4 regions of the Actinomadura vinacea genome follow, and region 1 is predicted to be linked to each of the others. Evidence: predicted binding sites of a transcription regulator. Region 1 holds the regulator's gene; each other region holds the start of a gene.
The links. The regulator LexA, encoded in region 1, represses DNA repair genes until DNA is damaged. The targets are predictions, from matches to a motif close to TCGAACANNTGTTCGA.
Positions count from the first base shown of each region.

Region 2: ABD340_RS30975 (DUF6504 family protein) is a predicted target of LexA. The motif match lies at 2,271-2,286, and genes of this name have one in related genera.
Region 3: ruvC (crossover junction endodeoxyribonuclease RuvC) is a predicted target of LexA. The motif match lies at 1,870-1,885, and genes of this name have one in related genera.
Region 4: recA (recombinase RecA) is a predicted target of LexA. The motif match lies at 2,749-2,764, and genes of this name have one in related genera.

Region 1 covers NZ_BAAARW010000011.1:59,251-65,124, forward strand. The annotation lists gene leuS (leucine--tRNA ligase) at 1-1,654, shown strand, start outside; gene lexA (transcriptional repressor LexA) at 1,849-2,547, opposite strand; gene ABD340_RS12030 (LysM peptidoglycan-binding domain-containing protein) at 2,755-3,117, shown strand; gene ABD340_RS12035 (MFS transporter) at 3,224-4,765, shown strand; partial or broken gene ABD340_RS12040 (serine hydrolase) at 4,824-5,231, shown strand; gene nrdR (transcriptional regulator NrdR) at 5,463-5,874, shown strand, end outside.
Region 2 covers NZ_BAAARW010000023.1:54,197-60,070, forward strand. The annotation lists gene ABD340_RS30960 (serine/threonine-protein kinase) at 1-927, opposite strand, end outside; gene ABD340_RS30965 (TetR family transcriptional regulator) at 980-1,585, opposite strand; gene ABD340_RS30970 (hypothetical protein) at 1,850-2,122, shown strand; gene ABD340_RS30975 (DUF6504 family protein) at 2,348-2,623, shown strand; gene ABD340_RS30980 (DNA polymerase III subunit alpha) at 2,630-5,874, shown strand, end outside.
Region 3 covers NZ_BAAARW010000028.1:76,496-82,369, forward strand. The annotation lists gene ABD340_RS35910 (YebC/PmpR family DNA-binding transcriptional regulator) at 1-617, shown strand, start outside; gene ABD340_RS35915 (GNAT family N-acetyltransferase) at 634-1,788, shown strand; gene ruvC (crossover junction endodeoxyribonuclease RuvC) at 1,897-2,424, shown strand; gene ruvA (Holliday junction branch migration protein RuvA) at 2,421-3,020, shown strand; gene ruvB (Holliday junction branch migration DNA helicase RuvB) at 3,029-4,096, shown strand; gene yajC (preprotein translocase subunit YajC) at 4,299-4,829, shown strand; gene secD (protein translocase subunit SecD) at 4,930-5,874, shown strand, end outside.
Region 4 covers NZ_BAAARW010000048.1:67,718-73,591, forward strand. The annotation lists gene ABD340_RS46040 (glutathionylspermidine synthase family protein) at 74-1,234, opposite strand; gene ABD340_RS46045 (hypothetical protein) at 1,239-1,616, opposite strand; gene ABD340_RS46050 (ATP-grasp domain-containing protein) at 1,798-2,658, opposite strand; gene recA (recombinase RecA) at 2,850-3,977, shown strand; gene ABD340_RS46060 (regulatory protein RecX) at 4,620-5,207, shown strand; gene rny (ribonuclease Y) at 5,723-5,874, shown strand, end outside.

The DNA of each region.
Region 1 (5,874 bases):
GGCCGAGGAGATCTGCGCCCCCGAGGAGCGCGCCGCGTTCGAGGCCTACCGCGACGAGGTCTCCCGCGAGTCCGAGATCGAGCGGCTGTCCACCGAGCGCGACAAGACCGGCGTCTTCCTGGGCCGGTACGCGATCAACCCGGTCAACGGCGAGCGCATCCCGATCTGGGCCTCCGACTACGTGCTGGCCGAGTACGGCCATGGCGCGATCATGGCGGTGCCCGCGCACGACCAGCGCGACCTGGACTTCGCGCTGAAGTTCGGCCTGCCGGTGCGGGTGGTCGTCGACACCGGCGAGCCCGACCCGGCCGAGACCGGCGTGGCCACCGCGGGCGACGGCCGCATCGTCAACTCCGACCCGATCGACGGTCTGGCCAAGGCCGACGCGATCGCCCGGATCACCGAGATCCTGGCCGAGAAGGGCCTGGGCCGGGCCGCGGTCAACTTCCGGCTGCGCGACTGGCTGCTCTCCCGCCAGCGCTTCTGGGGCTGCCCGATCCCGATCGTGCACTGCGAGGCGTGCGGCGAGGTCCCGGTGCCCGACGACCAGCTGCCCGTCCGGCTGCCCGACGACCTGCGCGGCGCCGACCTGGCGCCCAAGGGCGCCTCGCCGCTGGCCGCCGCGTCCGGCTGGGTCAACGTGGACTGCCCCAAGTGCGGCGGTCCGGCCAAGCGCGACACCGACACCATGGACACCTTCGTCGACTCGTCCTGGTACTACTTCCGCTACTGCTCGCCCGGCTACACCGAGGGCCCGTTCGACGTCGAGCAGGTCCGCAAGTGGATGCCCATCGACCAGTACACCGGGGGCGTGGAGCACGCCATCCTGCACCTGCTCTACAGCCGGTTCTTCACCAAGGTCCTGTACGACATGGGCATGGTGGACTTCACCGAGCCGTTCACCCGCCTGCTGAACCAGGGCCAGGTCATCCTGAACGCCAAGGCGATGTCGAAGTCGCTGGGCAACATGGTCGACCTGGGCGAGCAGATCGACCGGTTCGGCGTCGACGTCGTCCGGCTGGCCATGCTGTTCTCCGGCCCGCCCGAGGACGACATCGACTGGGCCGACGTGTCGCCGCACGGCATGTCCAAGTTCCTGTCCCGGGTGCACCGCATCGCCACCGAGGTCACCGCCCCGGTCGGCGCCGACCCCGCGGCCGGCTCGGACGAGCTGCGCCGGGTCACCCACCGCACCGTCGAGGAGGCCACCGCGCTGGTCGAGGTGCGCCGGTTCAACGTGGCGATCTCGCGGATCATGGAGCTGGTCAACGCCACCCGCAAGGCGATCGACGGCGGGCCCGGCGGGTCCGACCCGGCCGTGCGGGAGGCCGCCGAGACCATGGCGATCATGCTGTCGCTGTTCGCGCCGTACACCGCGGACGAGGCGTGGGAGCTGCTGGGCCGCACCGCCCCGGTCGCGACCGCGGGCTGGCCCGCGGCCGACCCGGCGCTGCTGGTGCAGGAGTCGGTCACCTGCGTCGTCCAGGTCGCCGGCAAGGTCCGCGACCGGCTGGAGGTCGCGCCGGGGATCGGCGAGGGCGAGCTGGAGAGCCTGGCGCTGTCCTCGGAAAAGATCAAGGATGCGCTGGGCGGGCGGGAGATCCGCAAGGTGATCGTCCGCGCCCCGAAGATCGTCAACATCGTCCCGGCCTGACCCGCGCACGCGCCACGGGCGCGGCGCCCGCTTTCCGCCAGGTCAGGAAGTCGGTGCCCCCGGTGGCAGGTGCCAGGGGCGCACCGGCGTCCTCCTGACCGTCCTCCCACCGTGCCCGCTCGGGCGCTGGGCCGCCGTCCGCGCGGACGGCGGCCCGGGTTTCCGGGCCGCCGTCCGCGCGGGGAGCGTGCGGATCACATCTTGCGGAGGACGGCCACGACGCGGCCCAGCACGGACGCCTCGTCGCCGGGGATGGGCTCGTAGGCCGGGTTCTGCGGCATCAGCCAGATGTGGCCGTCACGGCGCTTGAACGTCTTCACCGTCGCCTCGCCCTCGATCATGGCGGCGACGATGTCGCCCTGCTCGGCCACCGGCTGCTGGCGGACCACGACCCAGTCGCCGTCGGCGATCGCGGCGTCGATCATCGAGTCGCCGGTCACCTTGAGCAGGAAGTGGGTGCCCTCGCCGACCAGCTGCTTGGGCAGGGTGAAGACGTCCTCCACCGCCTCCTCGGCCAGGATCGGGCCGCCGGCGGCGATCCGGCCGACCAGCGGCACGTACGCGGGCGCCGGGCGGGTGGAGGTGTCGGCGGTCGCGGCGGCCTCGTAGGCCTCGTCCTCGGTGCGGACGGGGGTGGCGCCCGGCACCCGGACCTCGACCGCGCGCGGCCGGTTGGGGTCGCGGCGCAGGAAGCCCTTGCGCTGCAGGGCGCGGAGCTGGTGCGACACGCTGGAGGTGCTGGTCAGCCCGACCGCTTCCCCGATCTCGCGCATGGACGGCGGGTAGCCGCGGCGCTGGACGGAGTCGCGGATCACCTCGAGCACCATGCGCTGCCGCTGGGTGAGCCCGCTCTCGTCCATCGGGCCGTCGGGCAGCTCCCGGACCTTGCTCATCGCTCGTCGCCTCCCCGGCGCTGGGATCCGTCACTCCTTGTCATGGCACGCTATCGCGTCCGGAGCCGATGATCAAACAATTGTTCGAAGAAAGTACTCGCGTTTCGTCGTCTCCGTGCTGTACAACATCGTACAGGCGTTCGATCGAAAATGTATTCGAGTAGAACGTGCGGTTCGGGTTCACGGCTTGATCCAGGGAGGGCCGAGATGGCGGGTTCGCTCAACGGGCGACATTCCGGAAGGAAAGCCACGGAGCCGCCGCTGCGGCTGACCCGGAGGGGCCGCGCCGTATTGATCGGATTCATCGCCGCCGTGCTGCTGGTGCTGTTCTGGCTGACGGCGGCGCTCGGCGCGAACGCGGGCGGGGCGGGCGGCGGCGCGCCTCCCGAGGGCGCGTCCGGGCGCGGCGAGACCGTGGTGGTCGAGCCCGGCGAGACGCTGTGGGACATCGCCCGCCGCGACGATCCCGAGGGCGACCCGCGGGTCACGGTGCGCCGCATCGCCGATCTCAACGGCCTGTCCGACGCGATCGTCCAGCCCGGCCAGCACCTGCGCATGCCCGCCCGCTGACCCCGCCCGCCGGCAAAGAATGCCGCGCGGGTGTGTAGAGATCCGTGTGCCCGCTCCGACCTCCTCGCGAAAGGCGCCCGACGGGGGCGCCGCGGAGGAGGGTCTCATGGACGCGACCGCGAGGGCGGGACGGCGTGAATGGGCGGGGCTGGGCGTGCTCGCCCTGGCCGCCCTGCTGGTGTCGATCGATGTCTTCGTCCTGCTGCTGGCGCTCCCGCGGCTGAGCGCCGAGCTGGGCGCCGGGGCGACCGAGCAGCTGTGGATCATGGACGTGTACGGCTTCCTGCTGTCCGGGTTCCTGATCACGATGGGCGGCCTGGGCGACCGGATCGGGCGCCGCCGGCTGCTGCTGGCCGGGGCGGCCGCGTTCGGCGTCGCGTCGGTGGCGGCGGCGTACGCGACGAGCCCCGGGATGCTGATCGCGGCGCGGGCGCTGCTGGGCGTCGCCGGCGCCGCCCTGGCGCCCTCGACGCTGTCGCTGATCGGCACGATGTTCCGCGATCCGCGGCAGCGGTCGCTGGCGATCGGCGTGTGGATGGGCTGCTTCATGGGCGGCGCTGCGCTCGGGCCGATCGCCGGCGGGATGCTGCTGGAGCACTTCTGGTGGGGGTCGGTGTTCCTCATCGGCGTGCCCGCCATGGTCCTGCTGCTGGTCTTCGGCCCGGTGCTGCTGCCCGAGCGCCGCGAGCCGGGCGCGGGCCGGATCGACCTGGCCAGCGTGCTGCTGTCGCTCGCGGCGATCCTGCCGATCGTCTACGGGCTCAAGGAACTGGCCCGCGGCGGCCCGGAGCCGCTCCCGGTGGCGGCGGCGGTGGCCGGGGTGCTGGTGGGCGCGGGTTTCGTCCGGCGGCAGCGGCGGCTCGGCGATCCGCTGATCGACCTGCGCCTCTTCGGTGACCGGGAGTTCTGCGCGGCGCTGGCCGGGATGATGGCGGCGACCCTGTTGATGGGCTCGATCATGATGTTGCTGACCCAGCACCTGCAGCTCGTCCAGGGGCTGTCGCCGCTGCGCGCGGCGGTGTGGATGCTGCCCGCGCTCGCCGCGAACATGGTGGGCTTCCAGGTGTCGCCGGTGCTGGCCCGCCGGTTCCGTCCCGCCCCGCTCATCGCCGCGGGCCTGGCCGTGTCGGTGTGCGGGCTGCTGGCGCTCACCCAGGTCGGCACGGAGCCCGGCCCGGCGACCCTGATCGCCGGCTGGGCGCTGATCGGGCTGGGCGGCGGCCCGCTGGTCACGCTGGCCACCGATCTGGTCGTCGGTTCCGTGCCGCCGGCGAAGGCCGGCTCGGCCGCGGCGCTGAACGAGACCAGCGGCGAGTTCGGCTACGCGCTGGGCATCGCGATCCTGGGCAGCCTCGGCACGGCCCTGTACCGCGCGCGGGTGGAGGTTCCGGCGGGTGCGGGAGAGGCCAAGGAGAGCCTGTCCGGCGCCGTCTCGGCCGCGGCGGGCCTGCCGGGCCCGGCGCGGGACGCGCTGCTCGACTCCGCCCGCACCGCGTTCACGGGCGGACTGCACGTCGTCGCGCTGGCCTGCGCCGTCCTGCTGGCGGGCATGGCCGTCCTGATGGCCGTGATGCTTCGCCGCGTGCCGCCGATCGGCGCGGAGCCCGTCCAGGATCGGCCAGAGCCCGAACCTGCCCTGATCAAGTGAGAGGTGCCGCCATGCTGCAGAAGAGAATTCAGGACGCCGTCGACCGGATGATCGAAACCGGGACGGAGACCGGGATGCAGGTGTCGGTGTACCGGCATGGGGAGCCGATCGCCGAGGTGGCGGCCGGTGCCTGTCCGCCCGCGCGGTGGCCCGCGTGTACGCGGCGCTGCTGGACGAGGTCGACGGGGTGCGCCTGGTGTCGCCGGAGCGGCTGCGCGAGCTGTCGGCCCCGGCCTTCGAGGGCGTGGACGAGGTGATGGGCTCCCCGGCGACGTGGGCGCTGGGATACCCGCTGGGGCCGCTCGGGCCGGACCGTCCGGGGGTGTTCGGGATGCCGGGCATCGGCGGGAGCGCAGCGTTCGCGGACCCGGCGACGGGGACGGCGTTCGCGGTGACCAAGAACCGCTTCAACCCCTTGGAGGCGGGCGCCGTCGAGGAGATCGCGGCCCTCGTCCTGCCGCGCTGACGCGAGTGGTTTGTGGTGTTTTGGTGGTGGCTGTGGCCGACACGCCCGACGGGGCGCGGGAGGCTCGATGTGACCAGGGTCTACGTGCGAGGGGTGCGGTCCAGGTTGCGCGTGCCCCCGGATCCTCGTACGGTTGACCACAACATCTAGTGGTCACATGAATGTCATTAACCATAAGTTGTGTTCTTGTGGTCATTGGTTTTCTGGGTGCAAGGGGAAGGAGGGGAACGCGTGCACTGCCCGTTCTGCCGAAACCCCGACACCAAAGTGATCGACAGCCGCTCCACCGACGACGGGTCGGCCATTAGGCGCCGCCGTTCGTGCCAGGAATGCGGCAAGCGATTCACCACACAGGAGAACGTGCTCCTGATGGTGGCCAAGCGCAGCGGGGTCACCGAGCCGTTCTCCCGGGAAAAGATCATCGCCGGGGTGCGCAGGGCCTGCCAGGGCCGCCCGGTGGACGAGGATGCGCTGGCCAAGCTCGGGCAGCGGGTGGAGGAGGCGGTCCGGGCGACCGGCGCCGCGGAGATCCCCTCGAACGAGGTCGGACTGGCCATTCTGGGACCGCTCGGCGAGCTCGACGAGGTCGCCTATCTGCGGTTCGCGTCGGTCTACCGGAGTTTCGAGTCGCTGGACGACTTCG
Region 2 (5,874 bases), on a different contig from region 1:
CACCACGTCGTCGCGGGTGGGCCCGGCGCCCGGCGGGTCCGCGGCCGGACCGTGCCAGCTCGACTGGACGGTCTCGGCCAGCCGCTCCGGGTCGGCCTGCGCGTGCCCGACCAGCCGGGCCAGCAGCTCCTGCACCGAGGGGCGGTTGCGCGGGTCCTTGTCGAGCGCGGCGGCGACCACGTCCTTCAGCGCGGGATCGAGGCCGTCCAGCTTGGGCGGGTCGTGCGCCACCCGGTAGAAGATCTCTGGGACGGTGCTGCCCGTGAACGGGGCGTGGCCGGTGCCCGCGTAGGCCACCACGCAGCCCCACGAGAACACGTCCGAGGCGGGCGTCACGGCCTCGCCGCGCAGCAGTTCGGGCGGCAGGTAGTTGGGGGTGCCGACGAACTGCCCGGTGCGGGTGGGGCCGTCGGAGGCGTCCAGCGCCCGCGCGATCCCGAAGTCGATCACCCGCGGGCCGGTCGCGGACAGCAGCACGTTGGCGGGCTTGAGGTCGCGGTGCACGATCCCCGCGCCGTGGATCGCCGCCAGCGCCGTCGCCACCCCGACCGCCAGGCCCTCCAGGTCGGAGCCGCGCAGCGCGCCGCGCTCGGCCACCGCGCTCTCCAGGCTCGGGCCCTCGATGTACTCGGTGACGACGTACAGCGGTTCGCGGTCGAGTTCGGCGTCCAGTACCGGGGCGGTGCAGAAGCGGCGCACCAGCCGGGCCGCGGTCACCTCGCGCCGGAACCGCTGCCGGAAGGCGTCCTCGCTGGCCAGCTCGGGGTTGATCACCTTGACGGCGACGTGGTTCCCGGAGGTGTCGTCGGCCAGGAAGACCGTGCCCATGCCGCCGCGGCCGAGCCGGGCCAGTAGCCGGTAGTCACCGAGTTCGCGCGGATCCTCCGGCCCCAGGGCCCCGGAGTTCTCGCCCAGATGCGTGGTCATCGTCCACAAACCTTAGCGGCAGTCCTGGTATGTCGTGCTTGTATGGGTGAGCTCAGAGCCAGCCCGGCAGGTCCTCGCGGGCCATCGCCACGATCCGCTCCACCCGGGCGGAGATCTCGGCCGCGTCCTGGAGGCCGCGGCGCGCGCAGTCCTCGAACGCCACCCGGGCCGCGGCGACGTGGAACGCCACCAGCAGCCGCGGCCGGATGTCGGCGTCCGGATCGACGCCCTGCCGTTCCGCGATCAGCTTCACCAACTGGCCCTCCGCCGCGGAGTGCCGCGCCATCTGCGCCGCCATCAGCGGCGGGTTGGCCTCGATCACCTTGTGGACCTTGCGGAACCGGACGGCGGCGGCCGGGTCGCCGGCGTGGACGGCCGCCAGCACCGCGCGCAGCGACTCGTACAGCGCGATGAGGGGCCGCTCGTCGGGCGGACGGGCGGCCAGCGCGTCCGCCATGAGCTTGTCGTAACCGGCCAGGAAGCCGGTGACCACGTCCTCCTTCGTCGCGAAGTAGCGGAAGAAGGTGCGTTGCGACACCTCGACGGCCGCCACGATCTCGTCGATCGTGGTGGCCTCGTAGCCCCGTTCGAGGAAGAGGTCGAGAGCCGCGTCCACCAGCGCCGTCCTGGTCCGCCGCTTCTTCAGCTCGCGCCGCATAGGGGGTTGTGTATCACGCGGGCGCATCCTCCCGCGGGCCGGAGTGCCTGGTGGGGCGCCAGGTGGGGGTGGGCGTAAGCATGTCATGACCCTTTGTAACGAGCAGATCACAGAAAGTGAGGGCAGGAAGTGGGTGCGCCCACCTTCCCGGAACACCCGAGGCGATCTCCCGTCTCGGGCATGCTGGAGGTGGTCGCCGGTTGTCGCCGTCCGGATACCCCACGTCGCCGGACGGCCCGGGCTTCACACCAGAGGCGGATGATCGTGGCTGTAGTCGGTGCACAGGAGTTCGCCGAGGTCCGGCGCCATCACCTCGCGGCGCTCGCGTACGAGGTCGAGGCCCGCGGCCTGCTGTGGCGGCTGGCCGGCCCCGAGGAGTCGGTGCTGACCGTGCTGGGTCCGCGGACCCGCCGCCGGGCCATGGTCGTGGCCACCCCTGCCGGGGACGGCTGGAGCTACCTGTGGACGGGGGGCGGGATCGCCGACGTGGGCGAGGTCGCGGCCGTCGCCGACCGGCTCGCCCGGCTGCTCGGCTGAGCCGTCCCGGCACCTCGCGCGCCCATTCCGCGGCCGCCCCGGCGTGTCCGGCATCGCCGGTTTGACCTGGGCTTTCGCGGGTATTCGCGGATCAAGCCCGGGGTGATCCCGCCTTGCCTCGCGGGGGTCGCCTTCCCTAGACTCGACTGCGAACGTATGTTCGAGACAGACCGCATGCCTTCCCCTGTGCGGTGATCGACACGACGCAGAGGGCGGGGGAGGCAGATGACGCGCGTGTTCGGCGACCCGGTCGAGGTCTGGACGACCGACGGCCGTCCGGTCCGGTTCGTCTGGCGAGGGCGGCTCTACAGCGTCCGGCGGGTGCTGGAGCACTGGGTCACCACCCGGGACTGGTGGCGCGAACAGCAGCCGGAGGCGGAGGTGACGGGCGAGCGGGAGTTCTGGCGGGTCGAGGCGACGCCCGACCGGGAGATCGGCGTGTACGAGCTGCGCTACGACGCGGCCACCGAAGGGTGGATGCTGTCCCGGGTGTGGGATTGAGGCGCCGTGCACCTGCATGTCGCCTCCTCCTACTCGCTGCGCTTCGGTGTCGCACCGCCGCGCGCGCTCGCCGCGCGCGCCGCCGAGCTGGGCATGGAGACCCTCGCCCTCACCGACCGCGACGGCCTGTACGGCGCGGTCAAGCACGTGCGGGCGTGCCGGGACGCGGGGCTGCGGCCCGTCCTGGGCGCCGACCTCACTGTCGCGCCCGACACCGGGGCCGGCGCGCCGGAGGGCGAGGAGCGGATCGTGGTGCTCGCCACCGGCAAGCGCGGATGGGCCTCGCTGTGCCGCCTGGTCACCGCGGCGCACCTGGCGGGGGAGCGCGGCCGGCCCGTCACGACCAGGGAGCTGGTCGGCGCGCACGCCGACGGGCTGGTGGTCCTGCTCGGGCCCCGGTCGGACGTGGGACGCGCCATCGCCATGCGCCGTCCCGACCTGGCCGCCGCACGGCTGGCGGCCTGGCGGGAGACCGCCGAGACGGTGCTCGAGATCGTCGACCACCACGGCAAGGGGGAGGGCCACCGCGCGGCGCGGATGCTCGCCCTGGCCCGGGAGTCGGGCGTCCCGGCGGTGCTGGCCAACGCGGTCCGCTACCTCGACCCGGCCGACTACCCGGTCGCGCAGGTGCTCGACGTGGCGCGCCGGCTCGCCCCGCTGCACCGCCGGCACCTGGACGACCAGACCGGCCACGCCTACCTCAAGTCGATCCCGCAGATGCGCCGCGTCGCGGAGCTGGTCTGCGGGGCCGACGCCGCGCCCGAGCTGCTGGCGGAGACCCGGCGGCTGTCGGAGCGCTGCGCCCTCGACCCCGGCCGCGACCTCGGCATGGACCGCGTCCACCTGCCCGACACCGGCGACGACCCGCACGGCCGGCTGGTGGCGCGGTGCGGGGAGGGGCTGGCGCGGCGCGGGCTGGAGCGCTCCGCGGAGGCGGCCCGGCGGCTGGCGCACGAGCTGGGCATCATCGCCCGCAAGGGCCTGGCGTCCTACTTCCTCACCGTCGCCGAGGCGGCCCGGCTGATCCGCTCGCTCGGCATCCGCTGCGCCATCCGCGGCTCCGGCGCCGGCAGCCTGGTCAACTACCTGCTCGGCATCGGCGACCTCGACCCGCTCGCGCACGACCTGGTGATGGAGCGGTTCCTGGCCGACAGCCGGCCCGGCCTGCCCGACATCGACCTCGACGTGGAGTCGGCGCGGCGGCTGGACGCCTACCGGGCGCTGTTCGACCGGTTCGGCGCCGACGACGTCGCCTGCGTGTCGATGATGGAGACCTACCGGGCGCGCAGCGCCATCCGCGACGTGGGCGGCGCGGTCGGGCTGCCGCCCGCCGAGATCGACGCGATCGCCAAGGCGTTCCCGCAGGTCCGGGCCCGGCAGATCCGCACCGCCCTGCACGACCTGCCCGAGCTGCGGCAGAGCGGCCTGGCGCACGGGCGGCTGGAGGTGCTGTTCCGGATCGCCGAGCGGCTCGACGGCCTGCCTCGCCACATCGCGATGCACCCCTGCGGCGTCCTGCTGTCCAACAGCACGCTGCGCGACCGCACGCCGCTGGAGCGCAGCATGATCGACTTCCCGATGAGCCAGTTCGACAAGGACGACGTCGAGGCCATGGGGCTGCTCAAACTGGACGTCCTCGGGGTGCGGATGCAGTCGGCGATGGCGCACGCGGTGGCCGAGATCGACCGGACCGGCGGCGGCCGGGTCGACCTGGAGGCCGTCCCGCACGACGACGCCGCCACCTACGAGATGATCTGCACGTCCCGCACGCTCGGCTGCTTCCAGATCGAGTCGCCCGGGCAGCGCGAGCTGGTCGGCAAGCTGCGCCCGCGCACCATGGGCGACCTGGTCATCGACATCTCGCTGTTCCGCCCCGGGCCGGTCAACTCCGACATGGTCTCGCCGTTCCTGGAGGCCCGGCACGGCCGCCGCGACCCCGTCTACCCGCACCCCGACCTGGTCGGGCCGCTGCGGGAGAGCCTCGGGGTGGTGGTGTTCCACGAGCAGGTGCTGCGCGTCCTCGACACCATGACCGGCTGCGGCCTGTCCGACGCCGAGGCGGCCCGCCGCGCCCTGGCCGACGAGCGGGGCCAGGCCGAGGTCGGCGCATGGTTCCGCGAACGCGCCCTGGACCGCGGCTACGACGAGACGACGGTCGCGAAGGTGTGGAAGACGCTCACCGCGTTCGGCGCGTTCGGGTTCTGCAAGGCGCACGCCGCCTCGTTCGCCCTCCCCACCTACCAGTCGGCCTGGCTGAAACGGCACCATCCCGCGGCGTTCTACGCGGGCGTCCTCACCCACGACCCCGGCATGTACCCCAAGCGGGTCATCCTCGACGACGCCCGGCACTTCGGCGTCCCGATCCTGCCGCTGGACGTCGACCACTCCGCCGCCGCCTGGCGGATCGAACCCGCCCCCGGCTCCCCGGACGGCTTCGGCATCCGGGTCGCGCTGAGCGAGGTGCGCGGCATCAGCGGCGCCGAGACGGAACGCATCCTCGCCGGGCGCCCCTACCGCTCGCTGACCGACTTCTGGCGGCGCGCCCACGTCTCCCGGCCCGTCACCGAACGCCTCGTGCTGGCCGGCGCCTTCGACGCCCGCTACGGCATCGGCGCCTCTCCCGCCCCGGTGGACGGCGTGCCGTCCCGCCGCGACCTGCTCGTCCGGGTCGGGGCGCTCGACCGTTCATCGGCGCGGCCCGGCGGCGGAGCGGTCGAGGGGCAGCTGCCCCTGGAGGACACCATGGCGGAAGGGGACGGGGCCGGCACGTTCGAACCGCTCCCGATCGGCGAACTGCCGCCGATGACCCCCGGCGAGATGGTCGAGGCGGAGCTGGAGATCCTCGGCATGGACGTCAGCCGGCACGTGCTGAGCTTCTACGCCGGGCTGCTCGACCGGCTCGGCGTCGTCCGCGCCCGCGACCTGCCCGGCCGCCGCGCCGGCGAGGAACTGCTGGTCGCGGGCGTCAAGGTCGCCACCCAGACCCCGGCGGTACGGTCCGGGCAGCGGGTCATCTTCGCCACCCTCGACGACTCCACCGGCCCGGTCGACCTGGCCTTCTTCGAGTCGGTGCAGGACCGGTGCGCCGCCACCGTCTTCGGGTCGTGGCTGCTGGTCGTGCGGGGCAGGCTGCGCCGTCCGGGCGGACGGGCGGTGTCGCTGACCGGCGCCGACTGCTGGGACCTGGCGGCCCTGTACGAGGCGTGGCGGCAGGGCGGCGACGAGGAACTGCGCCGGGCGATGGCGCCCGC
Region 3 (5,874 bases), on a different contig from region 1:
CCAACCCGACGCTGTACGACGCCATCTTCAAGGCGAAGAAGAACTCCGTCCCCAACGACAACATCGAGCGCGCGCGCAAGCGCGGCGCCGGCGAGGAGGCCGGGGGCGCCGACTGGCAGAACATCACCTACGAGGGCTACGCCCCCGGCGGGGTGGCGCTGCTGGTCGAATGTCTGACCGACAACCGCAACCGCGCCGCCTCCGAGGTGCGCGTCGCGCTCACCCGCAACGGCGGCTCGCTGGCCGACCCGGGCTCGGTGTCCTACCTGTTCAACCGGAAGGGCGTGGTGATCGTCCCGAAGGCGGGCACCAGCGAGGACGACATCATGCTGGCCGTCCTGGACGCCGGTGCCGAGGAGGTCAACGACCTCGGCGACAACTTCGAGGTCGTCTCCGAGGCGGGCGACCTGACCGCCGTCCGCACCGCGCTGCAGGAGGCCGGCATCGACTACGAGTCGGCCGACTCCAGCTGGCTGCCCAGCGTGTCGGTGCCGCTGGACGAGGAGAACGCCAAGAAGGTCTTCCGCCTGATCGAGGCGCTGGAGGACTCCGACGACGTCCAGGACGTCTACGCCAACTTCGACGTCAGCGACGAGGTCATGGCCGCCCTCGACTAGCCGTAGGGTCGGGATCATGGAAATCCGGGTGCTGGACGCCGCGGGGCTCGACGCCACCCGCGACCTGCGTTCCCAAGGGTTCGGGGCGCTTCCGGACGGCCAGTGGGCTCAGATCATCCGGCTCGCGGGCCACACGCTGCGCGGGGGCCGCCAGTTCGCCGGCTACGAGGACGGCCGCCCGGTGGCGACCGCGCGGATCCACGACCTGCCGCAGTGGTGGCATGGCCGTCCCGTCTCCATGGGCGGCGTCGGCGGGGTCGTCGTGGCCCCCGAGGCCCGCGGCCGGGGGGTCGGCCGCCGCCTGATGACCGAGGTGCTGGAGCGCTGCACCGCGTTCGGGCACGCCCTGTCGGTCCTCTATCCGGCGACCACGCCGCTTTACCGTTCGCTGGGCTGGGAGCACGCGGGCTCCCTGCACCGGGCCGGGCTCCCGGCCGAGGCGCTGCGCGAGGTCCGGGCGGACGCCTCCGTCGGAGTGCGCCGCGCGGGCCCCGACGACGCCGCCGAGGTGGCCGAGGTCATCCGCCGGGTGCACCGCGACGCGGGCCACTGCGGGCCGATCGACTGGGGCGAGAAGGCCTGGCGGATCTACCTCGCCGACCGGGACGTCTACCACTACCTGGCCGAGGACGGCTTCCTCGCCTACCACTGGGGCGAGGGAAACCGCTCCCTGGAGGTCGAACTGCTGGTCGCGGCCTCGGAGGCGACGCTGCGGGCGCTGTGGGCGCTCGTCGGGACCGGCTCGTCGATCGTGCCAACCGTGTACGCGAACGTGGCGCCGCACGACCCGGTCTTCTGGCTGACCAGGGAACGGACCTCCGAGGAGGTCCAGCGGACCCGCTGGATGCTGCGCGTGCTCGACGCCCCGGCCGCGGTCGAGGCGCGCGGCTTCCCGCCCGGCGTGTCGGCCGAGGCGGCCCTGGAGATCGACGATCCGCAGCTCCCGGCCAACACCGGTTCCTGGCGGCTCGTCGTGAAGGACGGCACGGGGCGCCTGGAACGCGGCGACGCGGCGGGCCGCCCGGCCGTGCGGGTCGGGGCGCGCGGCCTCGCCGCCCTGTACGGCGGGGTGCCGACGTCCACGCTCCGCGCCACCGGGCTCCTGGAGGGCGACGCGCCCGTCCTGGACGCGGTCTTCGCCGCCGCACCGTTCGCGCTCGACCACTTCTGACCCCGCTGCTGAGACGGCGGGGCCGACACAGCCGCCGCGATGCGCGACGATTGTCCGGCGGGTTCGGTAGCGTGGCGCCCGCCGAACAGATGATCGAAGGAGCGGGCGTTGCGGGTGATGGGCGTGGACCCCGGGCTCACCAGATGCGGCGTCGGCGTGGTCGACGGCGCTCCCGGCACCCCCTTGCGGCTGGTGCGCGTGGAGGTCGTCCGCACCGGCGCCGACGAGGAGATAGCCGCCCGCCTGCTGGGCATCGAGACCGGCATCGCGGCCCTGATGGACGAGCTGCGGCCCGACGCCGTCGCGGTCGAGCGGGTGTTCTCCCAGCACAACGTGCGCACCGTCATGGGCACCGCGCAGGCGGCCGGGGTCGCGATGCTGCTCGCGGCGCGGCGCGGGCTGCCGGTGGCGATGCACACGCCCAGCGAGGCCAAGGCCGCGGTCACCGGCAACGGCCGTGCCGACAAGGCGCAGGTCACCAAGATGGTGACGCGGCTGCTGCGGCTGGAGACCGCGCCCAAGCCCGCCGACGCGGCCGACGCGCTGGCGCTGGCGATCTGCCATGTGTGGCGGGGCGGCGCCCAGGCGCGGCTGCAGGCCGCCCGTTCCAGGACCAGAGGGGGAATGAGGCCGTGATCGCCTTCGTCAGCGGCCGGGTGGCCGCCGCCGGGCCCGACGCCGCCGTCATCGACGTGCACGGTGTCGGGCTGTCGGTGCAGTGCACCCCGGCCACGCTCGCCGGGCTGCGGGTGGGCGAGGAGGCCCGGGTACCGACGTCCATGGTCGTCCGGGAGGACTCGCTGACCCTCTTCGGGTTCGCCGACGACGACGAGCGGTCGGTGTTCGAGCTGCTCCAGACGGCCAGCGGCGTCGGCCCCCGGCTGGCGCTGGCGATGCTGGCCGTGCACTCGCCCGACGCGCTGCGCCGCGCGGTCGCGGCCGAGGACGTCGCGTCCCTCACCAAGGTGCCGGGGATCGGCAAGAAGGGTGCGCAGCGGATCGTGCTGGAGCTGAAGGACCGGCTCGGCGGCCCGGTGGGCGCCGCCGGCGACGCGCCCGCCCAGGTCCGCGCCGAGCCCTGGCGCGAGCAGGTCCAGAACGGCCTGATCAACCTGGGCTGGTCGGCCCGGGACGCCGACGCCGCCGTGGACGCGGTCGCCGCCGACCTCGACGGCGAGACGCCGCCGGTGGCCGTCCTGCTGAAGGCCGCGCTGAAGAGGCTCAGCAAGTGACCGAGCCGATGGACGGGCACGACAGGATCGTCTCGGCGGACGCCGACGGCCCGGAGGAGGAGGTCATCGAGGCCGCGCTGCGGCCCAAGAAGCTCGACGACTTCATCGGCCAGGAGCGGGTGCGCGAGCAGCTGTCCCTGGTGCTGCACAGCGCGCTGCGGCGCGGCCGCACGCCCGACCACGTGCTGCTGTCGGGCGGCCCCGGGCTGGGCAAGACGACCCTCGCGATGATCATCGCGGCGGAGCTGGGGCGGCCGCTGCGGATCTCCTCGGGCCCGGCGATCGAGCGGGCCGGCGACCTGGCGGCCGTGCTGTCCACCCTCTCGGAGGGGGAGGTGCTGTTCCTGGACGAGATCCACCGGATGGCGCGTCCCGCCGAGGAGATGCTCTACATGGCGATGGAGGACTTCCGGGTCGACGTCGTCGTGGGCAAGGGCCCGGGGGCGACCGCGATCCCGCTCGACATCGCCCCGTTCACGCTCGTGGGGGCCACCACCCGGGCGGGCATGCTGCCGGGGCCGCTGCGCGACCGGTTCGGCTTCGTCGCGCACATGGACTTCTACGAGCCCGCCGAGCTGGAGGTGATCGTCCAGCGGTCCGCGCGGCTGCTGGACGTCGAGATCAGCGACGCGGGCGCGGCCGAGGTCGCCGGCCGGTCCCGCGGCACGCCCCGGATCGCCAACCGGCTGCTGCGCCGCGTCCGCGACTACGCGGAGGTGCGGGCCGACGGCGCGGTCGACCTCGAGCTGGCCCGCGCCGCGCTGAAGCTGTACGAGGTCGACGAGCGCGGCCTCGACCGCCTCGACCGGGCCGTGCTGGCGTCGCTGATGCGCAAGTTCGGCGGCGGGCCGGTGGGCTTGTCGACGCTGGCGGTGTCGGTCGGCGAGGAGCCGGAGACGGTCGAGGTCGTGGCCGAGCCCTTCCTGGTCAGGCAGGGACTGCTGGCCCGCACGCCGCGCGGCCGGGTGGCCACCCCGGCGGCGTGGGCGCACCTGGGGCTCACACCGCCCCCCTCGGCCCCGATGGCGGGTACGCTGTTCGCATTGGACGACGATGCCGACCGGCCAGAGCAGTGATCGTCAATGGTGATCACAGAGTGGCGTTCAGCCCGTAACGGCTTGGGAACTTCACGCCGTTCCCGATCGTCACGTCGTTGCCGGTGTCTGGCGTACTCTCTAGACTCCGGGACTTGGTCACCCGTGCCCGGCCCACCGCACCGTCGGCGCCGCCGAAACCGGCGGCAGGCTGGGCGAACCACTTCGGAAGGATGCCCCAGTGATGGGCAGCGACATGATTATTGCGGCGAATCAGAGCAGTAGCGGGGCGTTCAACCTCCTGCTGCTCCTGGCCGTGCCCCTGGTCTTCTATTTCCTGCTGATCCGGCCGCAGAGCAAGCGGCGCAAGGAGCAGCTGCAGATGCAGAACGCCCTGCACCCCGGAGCCCGGGTGATGACGACCAACGGGATGTACGCCGACGTGGTGTCGGTGGACGACGACGGCCTCGTGCTGGAGATCGCCCCCGGCGTCGAGGCCCGGTTCGTCAAGCAGGCCGTGATGCAGGTGGTCACGGAGGGCGACAAGCCCGCCGAGGAGGTCGACCTCACCGAGGACGACGACGAGGACCTGTCCGACGACACCGCCGCCAAGACCGACCTGAAGAAGGACGGCAAGGGCGGGGCGGACGCGGAGGAGCCCGAGGAGTCCAAGCCCTCAGGGGACGCCGACGCCGAGGCCGAGGCCGACGAGGACGGCAAGCCCGCCGCGCAGGGAGCCGGCGCGGGCAAGGGCCTGAAGAAGTCCTCCGGCTGATCCCGGCGGCGCGCCGGCACCGACCGGCGCGCCGACAGCGACCGGGGCGCGGGCCGCACCGGTCTTGGACCGACGACGACTACGGGAAGTTAGACGACCAGTGGCTCCGCCTCGCAGCAACATTCCCAATCCAGGGCGCACGCTCCTCGCGCTGTTCGTGGTCATGGCGGCCCTCACCGGCGTGATGTTCCTGCAGGGCCAGCCCACCCCCAAGCTGGGGCTGGACCTGGCCGGCGGGACCACCGTCACGCTGACCGCCGCGACCGCCGACGGGCGCACCCCGCCCGCCACCCAGATGGACCAGGCCGTCAAGATCATGACCCAGCGGGTCAACGGTCTCGGCGTGTCGGACGCCGAGGTGGCCAAGCAGGGCTCCCGCAACATCGTGGTCAACGTGCCGGGTGAGGGGCAGGACCGCGTCGTCCAGCTGATCGGCACCACCGCCAAGCTGCAGTTCCGCCAGGTGTACGCGGTGGCCGACGGCAAGCCGATGGGGGCCGCCCCGCCCGCCCCCTCGCCGACGCCGTCCGCCAAGGACAAGAACTCGGGCAAGCCGAGCCCGTCGTCCAGCCCGTCGCCGTCGGGGTCGCCGAGCGCCTCGCCGACCGCGCGGGGCCGGGCGCTGTCGGAGGCCATGGCGGCGCCGACGCCCACGCCGTCGGGCAGCGCGTCGGCCAAGCCCTCGAGCCCGGCGTCGCCGAACCCGTCGCAGCTGCCGTCGCAGCTGGTCCCGCCGGGCGCCGCGGGCGGCGCGCCGGACTACACCGGCATCGGCGACAAGGCCGTGATCAAGCAGTTCGAGCAGCTCAACTGCTACGTGCCCGACAAGCGGGTGCCGGGGTCCAACGACCCCAACCGCAAGTGGGTGGCCGCCTGCGACCAGAAGGAGGAGCGGGGCCAGGTCGCCAAGTACATCATGGGCCCGGTCCGGGTGCTGGGCGAGCAGGTCTCCGACGCCTCCGCGATGCCCCCGGACTCCACCCAGGGGCAGAGCAGCTGGTGGGTCAGCCTGAAGTTCAAGTCCCAGGGCGCCCGCCAGTTCGGG
Region 4 (5,874 bases), on a different contig from region 1:
CGCGCGTCCGCCGCGGTTCATCGGGAGCGGCAGCGGGACGCCTAACAGGGGGTGACAGGGGAGAAAGCAGTGCTCAAAGCGGAATGCGGTGGGGGACGAAGGACGAAGTGTCATCGGTGACGAGCCCTGCCGTCTCGCGGATGCCGAGACCCGCGGACTCGTCGTGGACCACCCAGGCGCCCAGCACCGGGTGCTCCCCGTCGAATTCGGGAAGCGCGCAGAACTCCTGGAAGACGAAGCCCTCCTTGCCGTAGTCGCCCTGGGTGCGCTGCTCGCTGCCGTCCGGGGTGACGATGCGCATGCTCGCGCCCTCCCGGCCCAGCAGCGGCTTCTGCACGTACGCCGTCAGGCTGGACGGCGTGTTGAGATAGGTGGGAAGCAGATTCGGATGCCCCGGGAACAGCTCCCACAGCAGCACCAGCAGCGCCTTGTTGGAGAGCACCATCTTCCAGATCGGCTCGATCCACTTGGTGGGCGTCGCCGGGATGTTACGGCCGAACGGCTCGTTGACGATCCACTCCCAGGGGTACAGCTTGCACAGAGTGTGGATCTCCTCCTCGTCGAGATCCACGAAACGCTTCCGTGCCGGATCCCAGCCGATGTCCTCCATCGCGATCGCAAGCCCTGGCAAGCCCGCCTCCTCGGCGGTCTGCTGCATATAGGCGATCGTCATGACCTCTTCGCCGGTCTCGTCGCCATGGGTCCAGGCGAAGTGGGCGGAGCCGTCGTGGTCCAGACCAGAGGCGATCTCCTTCCAGCGGGCCACCAGCCGCTCGTGAATGGAGTTCCACTGGTCGTCCTCGGGGAAGACCTCCTGCAGCCAGAACCACTGCACGATGGAGCTCTCCACCAACGCCGTAGGGGTGTCGGCGTTGTACTCCAGCAACTTGGCGGGGCCTTTGCCGTCGTAACAGAGGTCGAACCGGCCGTACAGATGCGGATCGCCGCGACGCCAGGACTCCTCGATGAGCGGCGCGACCCAATCGGGAATGCCCAGCGTGTGATAGCGGCCGGTGGTCACCACATGCTCGACCACCTGCAGGCACATCCCGTGGAGTTCCTCCACCGCCTCTTCGAGCGCCAGGACCTCGTCCATGTCGAAGACGTAGTGAACCGACTCGTCCCAGTAGGGGCGGGGCAGGTGCGCCGGATGCGCCGTGCGGTGGAACGCCAGGCCGTGCGACTCGACCTTGTCGGCCCAGTCGTCGCGCGGGTCGGAACGCTCTCGCCGCACGCCTTCAGCTCCCGCTCTTGCCGCTGCCGCCGAAACCGCCGCGGCTCAGCGTCGTCCCGGCCTTCGTCTTGATCTTGCCCTTGCTGGGGCCGTACGAGCTGCCGCCGGAGACGTAGCCGTCGCTGCCGCGCTTGCCGCCGTAGTACCAGAAGTAGCGGCCGTAGGAGACCGTCCCGCGCGAGACGTCGCGGCTGTCACAGAAGTAGTCCGAAACGACCCGGTACCCGCCCTTGGTCTTCCCGACCGCGGGGGCGTAACGGTCCACACACCAGGCGGTGGTGGTCTTCGAACCGCACGCTGCGACGGTCAGCGACAGCGCGCCGACCATCCCGATCTTGACGGCCCGGGAGCTGAGCCGGCGCTTCTGTTCCTGTGGGGGCAAGGCGAACACGTCCTTCGAAACGAGGCGATTTGCAGCCGATCGGTTCCACGGCACGGAGCGCACGCGCCCTTACGGAATGGGAACTCTCGGTTGCGAGGCCATAGCTTAGGGGTGGTCGATCCTCGGACGGAAGGGACACGCTTCCCGTTCCCGCCAGGACGGATCAATATGGCGGGAGGGGTCAGTCGGGGACCGGAAGATGGGCGTACAAGTCCATCGGGTCCACGGTGGAGGGCAGGTCGCTGACCTGGCCGTCGCCCACCTCCACCACGCGCCATTCGCCGTCCTCCCGGCGCGCCAGGTCGGTCGTTATGAAACGGCAACCGAGCGCCCGGACGGAAGGGGCCACCGAATCCAGCCGCGGGTCGGGCTCCAGCTCCGGGCTGTCGGGGTGGGGACCCACCAGGGCGGGCTCGCCGTCCACCCACCACACGCGCGCCTCGCCCTCCCCGTCATACGGCTCGTACTCCCGCACGACCACGCCGCCCGCCAGGAACTCGTCCTGCAACGCGATCATCTTGGCCACGACACCGCGCAGCAGGGCGAGGTTCTTCACGTCCGGGACGAAACACGCCTCGTTCCACTCGTGCTTACGGGACTTCACGTAATCCTTGACGACCCCTGGCCCGCCCCTGAGGGGGCGCACCAGCTCCCCCAGGTCACCCGGGTCCTCGCCAGGGGAGAGGGGGCGCCACACGCTCTGCGGCGTCAGCCCCGCGAAGGTGTCGTGCCAGCCCGGCAGTTCATGTGCCCGTTGGTAATCGTCCGGGTGCGTGAGCAGCAGAGTTCCGCGACGCTTCAAGAAGCCGGCCATCGCCGCGTACTCGGCGCTCGTCAGCATCCAGCCCCGGTACCAGACGGGTCCCAGATCACGCGGAACGGCCCGTACCGCCGCCTCGACGTCGCCGTGCTGCAGCGCGTCGTGATCGATCAGGGCGATCTCGCCGTAGTGGTCCCGCACCGCGGCGGCCTCGCGGGCGAAGTGGGGGTCAACGCGCCGGGGGCGGAGCGGGTCGACGCAGAAGAGGACGGTCAGCGTCATGATGGAACCCTCCGTGGACGGCGCCAGCGTACGGGTCTTGAGTGTCGCCCGCACGGAGATTCCCGGGCAAATCCGCGGCCACGACCATGATCGAACGGATGTTCGGTAAAGTCGTGGGGTCGGGAACTGTCGGTGGCTCCCCGTAGCGTCGCCTCCGACACCGCAACGACGGAAAAAGGGACGGACACCTCATGGCAGCGAACGACCGCGAGAAGGCTCTCGAGACCGCACTGGCCCAGATCGAACGGCAGTTCGGCAAGGGCTCGGTCATGCGGATGGGCGAGGAGGCGCGACCGCCGGTCGAGGTGATCCCCACCGGCTCCATCTCGCTCGACATCGCGCTGGGCATCGGCGGCCTGCCGCGCGGCCGCGTGGTCGAGGTCTACGGGCCGGAAGGCTCCGGCAAGACCTCCATCGCGCTGCACGCGGTGGCCAGCGTCCAGAAGAAGGGCGGCATCGCGGCGTTCGTCGACGCCGAGCACGCCCTCGACCCCGAGTACGCCCGCAAGCTCGGCGTCGACATCGACGCCCTGCTGGTCTCCCAGCCCGACACCGGCGAGCAGGCGCTCGAGATCACCGACATGCTGATCCGCTCCGGCGCGATCGACATCGTCGTCATCGACTCGGTGGCGGCCCTGGTGCCGCGCGCCGAGATCGAGGGCGAGATGGGCGACAGCCACGTGGGCCTCCAGGCCCGGCTGATGTCCCAGGCGCTGCGCAAGCTCACCGGCGCGATCAACCAGACCCGCACCACCGCGGTCTTCATCAACCAGCTCCGCGAGAAGGTCGGCGTGATGTTCGGCTCCCCGGAGACCACCACCGGCGGCCGCGCGCTGAAGTTCTACGCCTCCGTCCGGCTCGACGTGCGCCGGATCGAGACCCTTAAGGACGGCACCGAGGCGGTCGGCAACCGGGTCCGCGTCAAGGTGGTCAAGAACAAGATGGCCCCGCCCTTCCGTGTCGCCGACTTCGACCTGCTCTACGGCCAGGGCATCTCCCGCGAGGGCGGGCTGATCGACCTCGGTGTCGAGCACGGCTTCGTCCGCAAGTCCGGCGCCTGGTACACCTACGACGGCGACCAGCTCGGCCAGGGCAAGGAGAACGCCCGCAACTTCCTCAAGGGCAACCCCGACATGGCCGACGAGATCGAGAAGAAGATCAAGGAGAAGCTGGGCATCGGCCCCAAGCTCGACAAGGAGGCCGAGCCGGCCCCGGCCGCCAGCACCCCGCCCCCGGCGGCCGCGCCCGCGACCACCTCCCGTGCCGCCTCGACCACCACCGCCCGCAAGGCCAAGACCCCCAAGCCGGGAGACTCCTGAGGAAGGGTGCTTCCTGACAGTGATTCCGCCGACCAGGGTGACTCTTGACGAAGGTTGGGGAATGATCTCGTCCGCAGGGCGGCGGCGCCCTATCCGTCACCGGCCGCCGGCCGGTGCACGGACCTTCCCCGATGGCGCCGCCGCTCCACTGGACCCGGGCGGTCACCCATGACCCGCCCGCCCAATCCCTGGTCGGCCGACGACCCGCCCGAACGGGAGGAGCCCCTCCCCTGGGAGGCTGCTCAGGAACCGGCCACCAACCCCTTCATCACCGACTGGTCTCGCAACGCCTGGACCACAGCGGACGAGCCGAGCGGCACCCCACCCGGCCACGCGGCCTCTTCCAGCACGCCGCCCCTGCCCGAAACCAAGCCCGACCCCGGCGAAAACTCGGAGACATCCGCTGGGCCGTCCGAAGGCGAGGTTTCTGCGCCCCGTAAGCCTGATCCCCCGGCTGCGGAGGGGCGTGACTCGGTCTCGCCCGGGACTCGCGAAGACGCGCAGGGGGCCGCGGGGGAGTCCAAGGAGATGGTTTCCCCGCCCAATGGGGCTGGGCCTCCCTTCGAGGGGGCGGGCGACTCGACCTTGCGGGCGGCTGCGGGGCTGCGTGAAGAGGAGGGGACGGCGGTCCGCTCGGGTGCGGTGAAGGCGCGCGAAGGTCGGCGGAGGGGCGATAGGGGGCGCTCTAGTCGGGCCGAGGGCGATGGTGAACGGGGGCGGCGTGAGGACCCGGAGAAGTGGGCGCGGGAGGTTTGCCTGCGGCTGCTTGAGCGTGGGCCCCGGACGCGGGCTCAGTTGGCCGAGGCATTGCGGCGCAAGGACGTCCCGGACGAGGTGGCCGAGCAGGTGCTCGGCAGGTTCACCGAAGTCGGCCTGATCGACGACGAGGCGTTCGCGCAGGCGTGGGTGCAGTCGCGGCACACCGGGCGAGGGTTGGCCAGGCGGGCGCTGGCGGTCGAGCTGCGGCGGCGGGGGGTGGCCGAGGAGACCGTCAGTGATGCGGTGGAGACCCTCGACGACGAGCAGGAGGAGGAGACCGCGCGGCGGCTGATCGCCCGGAAGGCGGCGGCCACACGCGGTGTGGAGCCGGCCAAGCGGACGCGGCGGCTGGTCGGCGTGCTGGCGCGCAAGGGGTATCCGCCGGGGCTGGCCTACCGGGTCGTGCGCGAGGTCCTCGAAGAGGAGGGCGCCGAGGTCGAGGAGCTCCCGGACGGAGTGGAGTTCGACTGAGGGTGACGGCGGGGCGACACGCCGGGGAATGACCGGGGTGCCTGACGCCGGGGCGGGTCTTCCCTGACTGTGATCGGGCAGGTCACGGGCTTACGTGGGGCGGTAAGGGGTTCCTCACGCATCGGCGCGGTTAGTCCGGAATGCCCGGGGTTTGCTTGCTCATTACCTCCATGCCGCTTACCGTTACGGCAGTGAGGAGTTACTCCGCGCACCGCGGATTGTCATACGACCGACCTTTTTCGCACAGCTGAGGGGCATAGAGGACAGACGTTGGCCTACCTCGGAGGAGGGGCCGGGTGCGGTTCGCCGCGGCCTGGCGGTTCCATCACCGAGTGCAGGTCGAATGACGCCACGGGCGGTTCCGCGCAGTGCCCGACGACTGGGTCAGGCCCGGGGCGCTGCCGTGCCGTGCCCTGTGGCCGGGTGTGCGGCGGTCCGCCGGGACGCGGGTAAATCCTCGCAGAGCAGGGCTTCGATCCCCGACGGGGCCCGCGAGCGAGGAAGAGGTCTGCCTCATGGAGAGCGTCCTGCTGGGTGCCGCGCTACTGGTGACCCTGGTCGCTCTCGTGATCGTGGTGCTGCGCCGCCCAGGCGTGCCCGCGGGCCCCGACAAGGGCGAACTCGACCAGGCGCAGTGGGACGCCGACGAGATCAAGGCCGCGGCCCG